4 regions of the Pectobacterium carotovorum genome follow, and region 1 is predicted to be linked to each of the others. Evidence: predicted binding sites of a transcription regulator. Region 1 holds the regulator's gene; each other region holds the start of a gene.
What was found. The regulator PurR, encoded in region 1, represses purine synthesis genes. The targets are predictions, from matches to a motif close to CANGCAAACGTTTGCNTG.

Region 1 (3,183 bases):
TTGAGCGAGTTAAGGATTATGTTCGGTCACTTTTATTATGCGCTTATTTATTACTCTTTTTATATTATTTTTCAGCAATCTATCCCTGAACGTCGTTCAGGCTGCGCCGCATACCCCGCATTCTGCGCCGAAGAAAAGCACCGTTGAAGAAACCAATAAGAAAAGCCGTCAGACAAAGGGTAATGCTAAATCACCGACACCGATCAAAAGCAAAAAACCAGAACCTACCGCAGCTAGCACAAAAACCAAACCCCGCAGCGCGAACAAATCAACAGAAAAAAAACCGTCACGGACGCAAAGCAGCACGCCCGCGCTAGTGAAAAAAAATCTCAAAAAGCTGAAGCCTGAAGAAGATAAGCAAACAACGGCACAGGCCAGAGTCAAAACTGGGCTGAAGAAGACCGCGCTCAAGGGAAAAGCGGATAAAAATCCGGCCCCCACTGAAAAAGGAATGGCGCTGAGCGCAGCGCATAAAAAACGTTATCAACATGCCAAAACGACAGCAATGAATAAGCTGATGAGCCAAATAGGCAAGCCTTACCACTGGGGCGGCTCATCTCCCTTTACCGGATTCGACTGTAGCGGACTGGTCTATTACGCGTATAAAGATGTCGTTAAGATCCAAATTCCACGCACTGCTAACGAAATGTATCACCTGCGTGATGCCGCTCCGATCAAAAAGAGCGAGCTGGAAAGTGGCGATTTGGTCTTCTTCCGCATCAATAATCGTGGCGCAGCCGATCACGTCGGGGTTTATCTGGGAGAAGGGAAATTTATCCAGTCGCCGCGTACAGGTTCAGATATTCGAATCAGCAAGCTGAGTGAAGATTATTGGCAGGAACACTACGTTGGCGCGCGTCGCGTAGTGACACCGCAGACGATTCGTTAAAAAACAGGTTCGGTATCGAAGAAGAACGATTCAGACACGTTTATGTATACAACATCAACGTGTCTGAATACCTCACCGGTGCAGAGGCGCCGTTCGGTTAGTTCAGCACCGCAATAAAACTAAACGCGATGATCACAGCCAACGAGCCAACGGTTGTCAGTAAAGACATCTTCAGATCTGTATCCATAAACTACTCCTTATTAGCGAACAAATTTAGCTGAAAATTTCACCTGAAAGCGTCATCTGAAAAAAGACACCGCCATTCACAGCCGAACCCATTTAGGCAGTTAAAGCTACAAATAATAGGGTTATTACGATTCTTTCATAATTCCAGTGAAAAATCTCGGACGAATGCATCACTAATAGTATAAATTAGCCCTTTCCCTTTCATGATAAATCGGACACAATCCGCTGTTTATGAAAGCGCTGCGTATCGGTCGAAAAACGTCAACCCAGATCCCTTCGGTATAACATTCGGCATTCTCCTTCTGAAATCCTGTTTTTTAGCTTAGAAGAAGAACATTAAACGTAGGCAAACGATTAACAATATACTTACGTCTGTAACAGGTAAGTTCAGGAGTCATTTTTAGATGGCAACGATTAAAGATGTGGCAAAGCGTGCTGGCGTTTCTACCACAACCGTATCGCACGTGATCAATAAAACACGTTTCGTCGCCGAAGAGACTAAGGCAGCCGTCAGGGCGGCAATCAAAGAATTGCACTATTCGCCCAGCGCCGTCGCCCGCAGCCTCAAAGTTAATCACACCAAATCAATCGGTTTGCTGGCCACATCCAGCGAAGCCCCCTATTTCGCCGAGATCATCGAAGCCGTCGAAAACAGCTGCTATGCCAAAGGCTATACGCTGGTACTGTGTAATTCGCATAACGACATTGGTAAACAGCGCGCTTATCTCTCCATGCTGGCGCAAAAACGCGTCGACGGCCTGCTGGTAATGTGCGCCGAATATCCACCTGAGCTGTTGGCTATGCTGGAAGACTATCGCAGCATCCCGATGGTCGTGATGGACTGGGGCCAGATGCACAGCGATTTTACCGATACGATTATCGATAACGCCTTTGAAGGCGGTTATATGGCAGGTCGCTACCTGATCGAACGCGGTCATCGGGATATCGGTGCCATTCCCGGTATTCAAGAACGTAACACCGGCAGCGGGCGCTACCTCGGCTTTTTAAAAGCGCTGAAAGAAGCTGACATCACCGTACGCGAAGAGTGGGTTGTTCAGGGCGATTTCGAGCCGGAATCTGGTTATAAAGCCATGCATCAAATTCTCGCGCAGAAACAGCGGCCAACGGCCGTATTCTGCGGTGGCGATATCATGGCGATGGGCGCTATCTGTGCGGCAGACGAACTGGGTCTGCGCGTGCCGCAGGATATTTCGGTGATCGGTTATGACAACGTGCGCCACGCGCGTTTCTTTACGCCTGCGCTGACCACCATTCATCAGCCGAAAGAGCGTCTGGGGCAGTCCGCCTTTGCGATGCTGCTGGATCGCATTACCAGTAAGCGAGAAGATGCGCACGTGATCGAAGTGCATCCGACCCTGATAGAACGCCGCTCGGTTGCAGACGGCCCTTACCTCGACTATCGCCGCTAGCCGCGAGTTCTGTACAGACGATTTTCTTATTCCTGTCTGCTTCCCCTCTCTGCTTCAGCCCGCTCTCTTGTAGGCTGGCTGAAGCCGTTCTAATTCTATACCCTAAATAATTCGAGTTGCATGAAGGCGGCAAGCGAGGGAATCCCGATGAGCTTACTCAAGTAAGTGATTCGGGTGAGCGAACGTAGCCAACGTACATGCGGCTTGAAGTATGACGGGTATAATACCGTGTTTCATTTTCTCTGGTGACAGCCGATACCTCGGCTGCGATAAGTGTTGTCCTGGTGTGTTTTACGATACTTTTACATAAAGTTAAGGAGACATGATGGGTTTACCTTATACAGAAGAATGGGATGACGATATCGCGCCCTGGTTCCACATCGTGCAAGACATGTTGAATACCGCAGATATCACCATCAACGGCCCCCGCCCTTTTGACATCCGCGTGACTCATCCCGGTTTTTTTAAACGTGCTATGCGCGAGGGATCGCTGGGGCTGGGAGAAAGTTACATGGATGGCTGGTGGGAGTGTGAACGGCTGGATATGTTTTCCCATCGCGTCCTGCGGGCGGGGCTGGAGGCTAAGTTACCCCGTCGCCTGCACGATCTCACGCGGGTCGCCCTCTCCCGCGTCACGAATTTGCAATCCCGCAGGCGTGCTCAGGTTGTCGGTAAAGC
Region 2 (3,183 bases), on a different contig from region 1:
TTATCAGCATGTTTATCCTGCTTTTTAACCTCATGCGTGATAACGGTCAGAAGCAGTTTTCCACACAGATAAAACGATTCCTATAAATAAGTGTCATGATAGATGTAGCGCGATAAGAACGACTCTTTATGCGGTACGCTGTTAATCACTTAAAGACGAGTATCATGAAAATTAAGCAAACATTTACCAGGGCATTACTCCATCCGCGCTATTGGACGACTTGGTTCGGCCTTGGCGTGCTGTTTTTATTAGTTCAACTTCCTTACCCGCTGCTGATGAAAATCGGGAGCAGTGCGGGTCGCCTGTCCCGCGTTTTTCTTAAACGCCGGGTGTCGATTGCCAGACGCAACCTTGAATTGTGCTTCCCTACGATCTCTGACGACGAAAGAGAAGCGATGATCGACAACAACTTTGCTTCGCTCGGCATGGCATTGGTCGAAACCGGCATGGCCTGGTTCTGGTCCGATCGTCGCGTGCGTCATTGGTTTGATGTTTCGGGACTGGAACATTTACAGCACGCTACCGCAAAAGGTCAGGGCGTGATGGTGATTGGTATTCACTTCATGTCGCTGGAGTTGGGCGGCAGGGCGATGGGGCTATGTCGACCGATGATGGCGATGTACCGCCCGCACAATAATAAAGCGATGGAGATGGTACAAACCTGGGGGCGTTCTCGTTCGAACAAGGCGATGATCGACCGTAAAGATCTGCGTGGCATGGTGCAGGCGTTGAAACGCGGCGAAGCGGTATGGTTCGCTCCCGATCAGGACTACGGTCCTAAAGGTAGCGTTTTTGCCCCGTTCTTTGCGGTGAAAAATGCGGCGACGACCAGCGGCACGTACACGATCAGCCGTCTGGCAAAACCGGCGATGATGACGACGGTACTGATTCGCAAGCCCGATGCCTCTGGTTATCAACTGGTGATTCAGCCCGAATTACAGGATTACCCTTATCACGATGAACAGGCTGCGGCGTGTTATATGAATAAGGTGATTGAGAAAGAAATCATGCGTGCGCCTGAGCAGTATCTCTGGCTGCACCGCCGCTTTAAAACGCGCCCGGCAGGGGAGGTATCGCTCTACGCCTGATGGCATAAAGCACGTGTGATATCGGATGGCGCTTCTGCGCCATCACGGTATGGTGAGCAGAATCCGTCACGCATCGTGTAAAACAAAAATGGCCGCCCGGATGGCAGCCATTTTATGGTGGTTAACGTACTTAAGTACGATTAACGGAAGATAGCGTGGGGGTTAACACCGCGATAGGTTTTGCCCAACGCTTTTAATATTTGATTGATTTTGCGGACAACGCGCATCTTTTTATCCCCACGATTCTTAAATAATTATTGGTTGAAAGTACCAAAGTTGATGTTGATGTTTTCAAACATAGCGATGATTTTGTTCAGCAGTTTCATGGTCATTTCCTCATTGTTAGTTGATTGTTTTTCTGTGATGCTGTTCACGTTTTTAAGAATACTCGCACTGATACGGGTGGTCAACTTTTTTGTGATGAGAATCACAAAAAAATGAACGATCAGTTTGTGAAGAGTAAACCGCTGTTTTGATTTCTGTCTAAAAACCTTTTCTGCTTTTTCTTCATACTGACGCGTTTTCAGCGAGTTACCTGATTGAACGTTACCTGTACTGGCTGAAGGCGTCCTTATCGGACAGATTAAGTGAGATAGGTAAATTGTCTCGATTAGCAGTTGAAATACGCGCGGGTGAAGCGGGATAATCGTGCGCTTCACATTGCCAGATACCGTTTTATCCAGCTCGTTTTAGTACAGCCTGTTTTGATATAGCAATGTTTTTATACGGTAATGTCTTGATACGACAACGTTTTCCGGTTTTGCACTCAGCGAGTTAATCGTTTGCGTGCGGAGCTATACGGTTCATGATGTGCCAGTGATGCTGGCACGCTTGCGGAGCAAGGCCGCGGGAACCGGTCAAATTGATCTTAAATAATAATGGCATTTCAGGGGATACCACCATGTCAAACACCACCCGTCAGGCAGGCTCGCAGGGCACGCTTGATGCTTTTTTCAAAATTACACAGCGCGGCAGTAATGTGCGTCAGGAAGTGTTAGCTGGCCTGACGACGTTTCTGGCGATGGTTTACTCGGTGATTGTGGTGCCGAGCATGCTGGGCAAGGCCGGCTTCCCACCTGCGGCCGTGTTTGTTGCGACCTGTCTGGTTGCCGGGCTGGGGTCGCTGCTGATGGGATTGTGGGCTAATCTGCCAATGGCGATTGGCTGTGCGATTTCACTGACGGCGTTCACCGCGTTCAGTCTGGTGCTGGGGCAACAAATCAGTATTCCTGTCGCGCTGGGTGCGATCTTCCTGATGGGCGTGCTGTTTACCATCATTTCCGTCACCGGCATCCGCTCCTGGATCTTGCGCAACCTGCCGATGGGCGTCGCGCACGGAACGGGGATTGGTATTGGCCTGTTCCTGCTGATTATTGCCGCTAACGGTGTGGGGCTGGTGGTAAAAAACCCGATTGATGGCTTGCCAGTCGCACTGGGCAATTTCACTTCTTTCCCCGTCGTTATGTCCCTGCTGGGGCTGGCGGCGACCATCGGTTTAGAAAAACGTCGCGTACCGGGCGGTATCCTGCTGGTTATCATCGCGATCTCTATTCTGGGGCTGATTTTTGACCCAAATGTAAAATTCTCTGGCTTCTTTGCGTTGCCGAGCCTGACGGCGGCTGACGGTTCGTCGCTGATCTTCAGTCTGGATATCATGGGTGCATTGCAGCCGATGGTTCTGCCGAGCGTGCTGGCGCTGGTGATGACTGCCGTGTTCGATGCTACCGGTACTATCCGTGCCGTAGCCGGACAGGCGAACCTGCTGGATAAAGACGGGCAAATCATCAACGGTGGTAAAGCGCTGACCGCAGACTCCGTGAGCAGCATTTTCTCCAGCCTGGTCGGGACGTCACCTGCGGCGGTTTACATTGAATCTGCGGCGGGTACGGCAGCCGGTGGTAAAACGGGCTTAACGGCAACCGTAGTGGGTGTGCTGTTCCTGCTGCTGCTGTTTGTCTCTCCATTGGCGTATCTGGTGCCTGGCTATGCCACAGCACCTGCGCTGATGTACGTTGGCCTGCTGATGCTGGGTAACGTATCCAAACTGAACTTTGATGATTTCGTCGATGCGATGTCCGGTCTGGTATGTGCCGTA
Region 3 (3,183 bases), 670 kb from region 1:
ACGGACATCCTTGTCCGTCACCCTATTGGCAGTAGCCTATCAGCCGCTGACTTTTACAGCCGCAGCGACATGTTTGGCGATTGCCACCGCATCGTCCGTGGTTTCTGCGCTGGCTAACGCCACGCCCATACGACGTTTGCCACCGATATCCGGCTTACCAAACAGGCGAATTTGCGTGTGAGGGAGTAGCGCGCTTTCCAGCCCCTGATAGCGCACGTTGTTGCTTTCCAGTTCTGGTAAAATCACAGCGGAAGCCGATGCACCATATTGGCGAACTGCGCCAATTGGCAGCCCCAGAAAAGCGCGGACGTGCAGGGCAAACTCGGACAGATCCTGAGAAATCATCGTCACCATGCCGGTATCGTGCGGGCGAGGGGAGACTTCGCTGAAGATGACTTCATCGCCGCAAACGAACAGTTCAACGCCGAATAGGCCGTAGCCACCGAGCGCTTTCACGACATCGCTGGCCATCTTTTGCGCACGCTCTTGCGCCAGCGCACTCATCTGCTGCGGCTGCCAGGACTCGCGATAGTCGCCATCTTCCTGACGATGCCCGATAGGCGCACAGAAATGAATACCGTCAACCGCATGGATGGTTAGCAAAGTGATCTCAAAATCAAAATTCACCAACCCTTCCACGATGACGCGTCCGCCGCCTGCGCGTCCACCCTGTTGGGCGTAGTTCCACGCCTGATCTAACTGCTCCGCGGAGCGAATCAGGCTTTGCCCCTTGCCGGATGAACTCATGACAGGTTTAACAATGCAGGGGTAGCCAATCGCGTCTACCGCCTGACGAAAACTCTCTTCGCTGTCGGCAAAACGATAGGTGGAGGTAGGAACGCCGAGCGTTTCGGCTGCCAGACGGCGGATACCTTCACGGTTCATCGTCAGGCGTGTGGCTTCGGCGCAGGGAACAACATGGTGACCCTGTTTTTCCAGTGTTACCAGCATGTCGGTTGCGATGGCTTCAATTTCCGGCACGATGTAATCAGGACGCTCGGCTTCAACCAACGCTTTCAACGCATCGCCATCCAACATATTGATGACGTGGCTACGATGCGCAATCTGCATGGCCGGGGCATCGGCATAGCGATCGACCGCAATCACTTCGATACCCAAACGCTGACATTCAATCGCCACTTCTTTGCCTAATTCACCGGAGCCAAGCAGCATCACTCGTGTGGCATCCGCACGCAGGGCGGTTCCAATCGTTAACATAACCTTATACCTGATCGGGTTGTGAAAAATGGCCGCAGTATAAACGAAAACGTTTGCGTGCGCATTAAAGAGGGCATGCATTGGAATGCGGTGCGCAAAAGCGCACCAAGTGATAAGGGCGCGCCTTGGCATTGCCGATCAATCGTGCCACTCTTCTTGTAGAGTTAAAATTTTATGGTAAGACAACGAGATCCGACGCGATGAAAACACCGCAAGCTGAAAAACGCCCTCATGTGATGAGCATGCATGGCGATACGCGTATCGACAATTATTACTGGCTGCGTGATGACCAGCGCGCCGATCCGCAGGTGCTGGCCTATCTGGAGCAGGAAAACGCCTATAGCGACGCTGTCATGGCACCTCATGAGGCGCGCAAACGGTCGTTGTATGACGAAATGGTTAAGCGCATCCCGTCGACGGATATGTCTGTACCGTATGTCAGAAAAGGCTATCGTTACCAAAGTCGCTACGAGCCAGGCAAAGAGTACGCTATCTATCTGCGCCAGCCTGAGCAGGAAATGGACGCGTGGGACACGCTGCTGGACGGAAATCAACGAGCGGAAGGGCATGAGTTTTATAGCCTCGGCACGCTTGAAGTTAGCCCCGACAATAGGCTACTGGCACTCTCGGAGGATTTTTTATCCCGCCGGCAGTACACGCTTCGTTTTCGCGATCTGAACAGCGGCGAGTGGCTACCGGATGTGATCGAAAATGTCACGGCAGGAGCGGAATGGGCGGCGGATTCGACGGTTCTGTATTACGTGCGCAAACATGAGCAAACGCTATTGCCGTATCAGGTCTATCGTCATCGTCTGGGGAGCGATCCGGCACAGGATGAGCTGGTCTATGAAGAGAAAGACGACACCTATTATGTCAGCCTGAGTAAAACGACATCAGAGCACTATATCTCCATTTATCTCAGCAGCACCACGACGACGGAAGTGTTATTGCTCGACGCGACGCGCTCGGATGCCGTGCCGCAGGTATGCATTCCACGCCGGAAAGATCATGAATATGGCATCGATCACTATCAGGGCAAATTTTACCTGCGTTCCAACCGAGAAGGAAAAAACTTTGGCCTTTACCGCGCTGATAAGCCCGATGAGCAAACGCTGGAAACACTGATTGCACCTAGCGAAAGTCGCGTGCTGGAAGGGTTTGAGCTTTTCCGCGACTGGCTGGTGGTTGAAGAAAGAGAGCGCGGCTTGACCAGCTTACGCCAGATTCACTGGCATACGCAGGAAGAAAAAACGATCGCCTTTAATGACGCGAGCTATGTGACGTGGCTGTCGTACAATCCTACGCCAGACACGGCATTGATGCGGTATGGTTATTCATCAATGACCACTCCGAGCACGCAGTATGAATTGAATCTGGACACGGGCGAGCAGCAGTTACTTAAACAAGCCGAAGTGAAAGATTTCTCTTCGGACAATTACCGGAGCGAACGCGTGTGGATCACGGTTCGAGATGGCGTCGAGGTTCCCGTTTCTCTTGTTTATCATCGCGATCATTTCAGCCCAGGCAAGAACCCGATACTGGTCTACGGCTACGGCGCTTATAGCCATAGCATGGATCCGGATTTCAGCGTGAGTCGCTTGAGCCTGTTGGACAGAGGATTCGTCTTCGCCTTAACACACATTCGCGGCGGTGGTGAACTTGGGCAACAGTGGTACGACGATGGTCGATTGCTCAATAAAATGCATTCCTTCACGGATTTCATCGATGTGTCGCAGGCATTGATAGCAAAAGGCTATGGCGACAGGAAAAACATGTTCGCAATGGGGGGCAGTGCGGGAGGATTATTGATGGGGGCGGTGGTGAATATGGCGCCCGAACTGTTTAAAGGCGTTGTCGCTCAGGTTCCATTCGTTGATGTGCTGACGACGATGCTGGATGAGTCTATCCCGTTGACAACCGGTGAGTATGACGAGTGGGGCGATCCGAATGAGCAAACCTACTATG
Region 4 (3,183 bases), 630 kb from region 1:
TAATACCGGTACGCCAGCATTGAAAACGTATTCTGGCGCACGCGGGCTGCCAAACTCGGTGGTGCTTTCCGGGCCGCCGGACAGGATGATCCCGTTCGGATTAAACCCGCGAATCTGCGCTTCCGTGACATCCCATGCCCACAGTTCACAGTAAACGCCCAGTTCACGCACGCGACGTGCAACCAGCTGCGTGTACTGCGAGCCGAAATCCAGAATAAGAATGCGGTGTTGATGAATGTTTTGAGTCATGAGGAGCATGTTCCAAAAAGCAAAAGACAAAAGCGAAAGAAAAAAAGTAAACCCATCTGGCCGCTCGGCCTTACACAAAGGCAGAGCGGCGCAAAATAGTACAGGGTTTATCGCGTTAAATCACCTTATGAACCCATACGGTAGTTCGGTGACTCTTTAGTAATGGTAACGTCGTGAACGTGGCTTTCCTGAATGCCCGCGCCGCTGATGCGTACAAACTCAGCCTGCGTGCGGAGTGCGTCGATAGTCGCGCAACCGGTCAGCCCCATACAGGAGCGCAAACCGCCCATCTGCTGGTGAACGATCTCTTTCAGGCGGCCTTTATAAGCTACGCGGCCTTCGATACCTTCCGGCACCAGTTTGTCGGCTGCGTTATCGGTCTGGAAGTAACGGTCTGATGAGCCTTTGGACATCGCGCCCAGTGAACCCATACCGCGATAAGATTTGAATGAACGACCTTGATACAGTTCGATTTCACCCGGAGATTCTTCCGTACCCGCCAGCATAGAACCGACCATGACACAGGCCGCGCCTGCTGCAATGGCTTTAGCGATGTCGCCGGAGAAGCGGATACCGCCATCAGCGATGACCGGAATGCCCGTGCCTTCCAGCGCTTCAACCGCATCGGAAATCGCCGTAATTTGCGGTACACCTACGCCAGTCACGATACGCGTTGTACAGATAGAACCAGGGCCGATACCTACTTTCACCGCGCTAACGCCCGCTTCAACCAGCGCTTTCGCACCTGCGCCCGTCGCGACATTACCGCCGATGATTTCGAGGTTCGGGTATTTCGCACGCGTTTCACGAATACGCTGCAATACGCCTTCGGAATGGCCATGTGAGGAGTCGATCAGCAGAACGTCAACGCCCGCGGCAACCAGCGCATCAACGCGCTCTTCGTTACCCGCACCGGCGCCAACCGCTGCGCCAACGCGCAGGCGACCGTGCTCGTCTTTACAGGCGTTAGGCTTACGTTCTGCTTTCTGGAAATCTTTTACCGTGATCATGCCGATCAGGTGGAATTTGTCGTCAACGACCAGCGCTTTCTCGACGCGTTTTTCGTGCATCTTTTGCAGCACAACGTCACGCGCTTCGCCTTCTTTAACGGTGACCAGACGCTCTTTCGGCGTCATGAACGCGCTAACCGGTTTTTCCAAATCGGTCACAAAACGCACGTCACGACCGGTGATGATGCCCACCAGCTCGTTGTCTTTTGCCACGACAGGGTAACCGGCGAAGCCGTTGCGCTCGGTCAGCTCTTTCATTTCACGCAGCGTCGTTTCTGGCGTCACTGTTTGTGGATCAACCACCACGCCGCTTTCATGTTTTTTCACGCGGCTCACTTCTTCAGCCTGACGCTCAATTGACATATTTTTGTGAATAAAGCCCAGACCGCCTTCCTGCGCCAGCGCAATAGCCAGGCCGGATTCGGTAACGGTATCCATCGCTGCGGACAGCATAGGAATATTCAGGCGAATGTTTTTCGTCAACTGCGTGGACAGATCGGCAGTGTTAGGCAGAACGGTAGAATGAGCGGGAACCAGGAGGACGTCATCAAACGTCAGTGCTTCTTTAGCGATACGTAGCATGGGCAATATCTCACCAAGGTGGATGTAAGAATAGATAAAATATTGCCGTGGCATTATACAGAGCGTAATCGGTTGCCTCCAGCATTATTTTACTAAAATGCTTGATTACCTGTTTCAGGTAGGTAGTATCGATCAATTAAGTGACTGTTTTAAAATTTGATCTGGCTCACAATGTCTCAATTTCCCTCCTCTGCAATTTTTACCGTTAGCCGACTGAATCAGACGGTTAGACAACTGTTGGAAATGGAAATGGGCCAGATTTGGCTCTCCGGCGAAATCTCCAACCTTTCTCAGCCCTCATCCGGCCATTGGTATTTCACGCTGAAAGATGAACGTGCACAGGTGCGCTGCGCGATGTTTCGTACCAGCAACCGTAGGGTGACGTTCCGCCCGCAAAACGGTCAGCAGGTGCTGATTCGGGCGAGCATTACGCTGTATGAACCCCGTGGCGACTATCAGCTACTGGCGGAAAGCATGCAGCCCGCCGGCGACGGTCTGTTGCAGCAGCAGTTTGAACAGCTCAAGCAACGTCTCGCCGCCGAAGGGCTGTTCGACCAACAATTTAAGCAAGTGCTTCCCTCTCCTGCCAAACAGGTCGGTGTGATTACATCAGCCAGCGGTGCCGCCCTACACGATATCTTGCAGGTGTTACAGCGCCGCGATCCATCACTGCCGGTGATCGTGTATCCCACGTCAGTGCAAGGCGCAGAAGCACCGTTACAAATTGTCCGCGCCATCGAGTTGGCTAACCAGAGAGATGAGTGTGATGTGTTAATCGTCGGGCGCGGCGGCGGTTCGCTGGAAGATCTCTGGAGTTTTAATGACGAACGGGTCGCCCGCGCGATTTTCGCCAGCCGCATTCCTATCGTCAGCGCTGTGGGTCATGAAACCGATGTCACCATCGCCGATTTCGTCGGTGACCTGCGCGCGCCCACGCCATCCGCCGCTGCCGAGTTAGTGAGTCGTAACCAACTGGAGCTGTTACGCCAAATACAGTCCCAGCGTCAGCGTCTGGAAATGGCGATGGATTATTACCTTGCCCAGCGCAACCGGGACTTTACCCGTCTACACCACCGTTTGCAGCAGCAGCACCCGCAGTTGCGGCTGGCACGTCAGCAGGCACAGTTGGTCAAACTGCGCCAGCGGCTGGATGACGCCATGCAGCAGCAACTTCGACAGACCTCACGCCGAAGTGAACGCTTACAACAGCGTCTGATGCAACAACAGCCGCAGGCCCGCATTCACCGTGCACAGCAGCGTTTGCAGCAGTTGAGCTATCAGATGCAAAGCGCGGTGGAGCGCCAGTTAAATCAGAACAAACAAAAACTGGGCATCGCCTGTT

Region 2: R9X49_RS14150 (NCS2 family permease) is a predicted target of PurR. The motif match lies at 1,860-1,877, and genes of this name have one in related genera.
Region 3: purT (formate-dependent phosphoribosylglycinamide formyltransferase) is a predicted target of PurR. The motif match lies at 1,261-1,278, and genes of this name have one in related genera.
Region 4: guaB (IMP dehydrogenase) is a predicted target of PurR. The motif match lies at 1,903-1,920, and genes of this name have one in related genera.

Annotation. Positions count from the first base shown of each region.
Region 1 covers NZ_JAXAFK010000001.1:1,988,004-1,991,186, forward strand. The annotation lists gene R9X49_RS08780 (C40 family peptidase) at 38-889, shown strand; gene R9X49_RS08785 (YnhF family membrane protein) at 987-1,076, opposite strand; gene purR (HTH-type transcriptional repressor PurR) at 1,480-2,505, shown strand; gene cfa (cyclopropane fatty acyl phospholipid synthase) at 2,831-3,183, shown strand, end outside.
Region 2 covers NZ_JAXAFK010000002.1:463,970-467,152, forward strand. The annotation lists gene lpxP (kdo(2)-lipid IV(A) palmitoleoyltransferase) at 165-1,088, shown strand; gene R9X49_RS14145 (hypothetical protein) at 1,343-1,747, opposite strand; gene R9X49_RS14150 (NCS2 family permease) at 1,990-3,183, shown strand, end outside.
Region 3 covers NZ_JAXAFK010000001.1:1,319,252-1,322,434, forward strand. The annotation lists gene purT (formate-dependent phosphoribosylglycinamide formyltransferase) at 40-1,218, opposite strand; gene R9X49_RS05785 (S9 family peptidase) at 1,419-3,183, shown strand, end outside.
Region 4 covers NZ_JAXAFK010000001.1:2,614,039-2,617,221, forward strand. The annotation lists gene guaA (glutamine-hydrolyzing GMP synthase) at 1-249, opposite strand, end outside; gene guaB (IMP dehydrogenase) at 375-1,841, opposite strand; gene xseA (exodeoxyribonuclease VII large subunit) at 2,013-3,183, shown strand, end outside.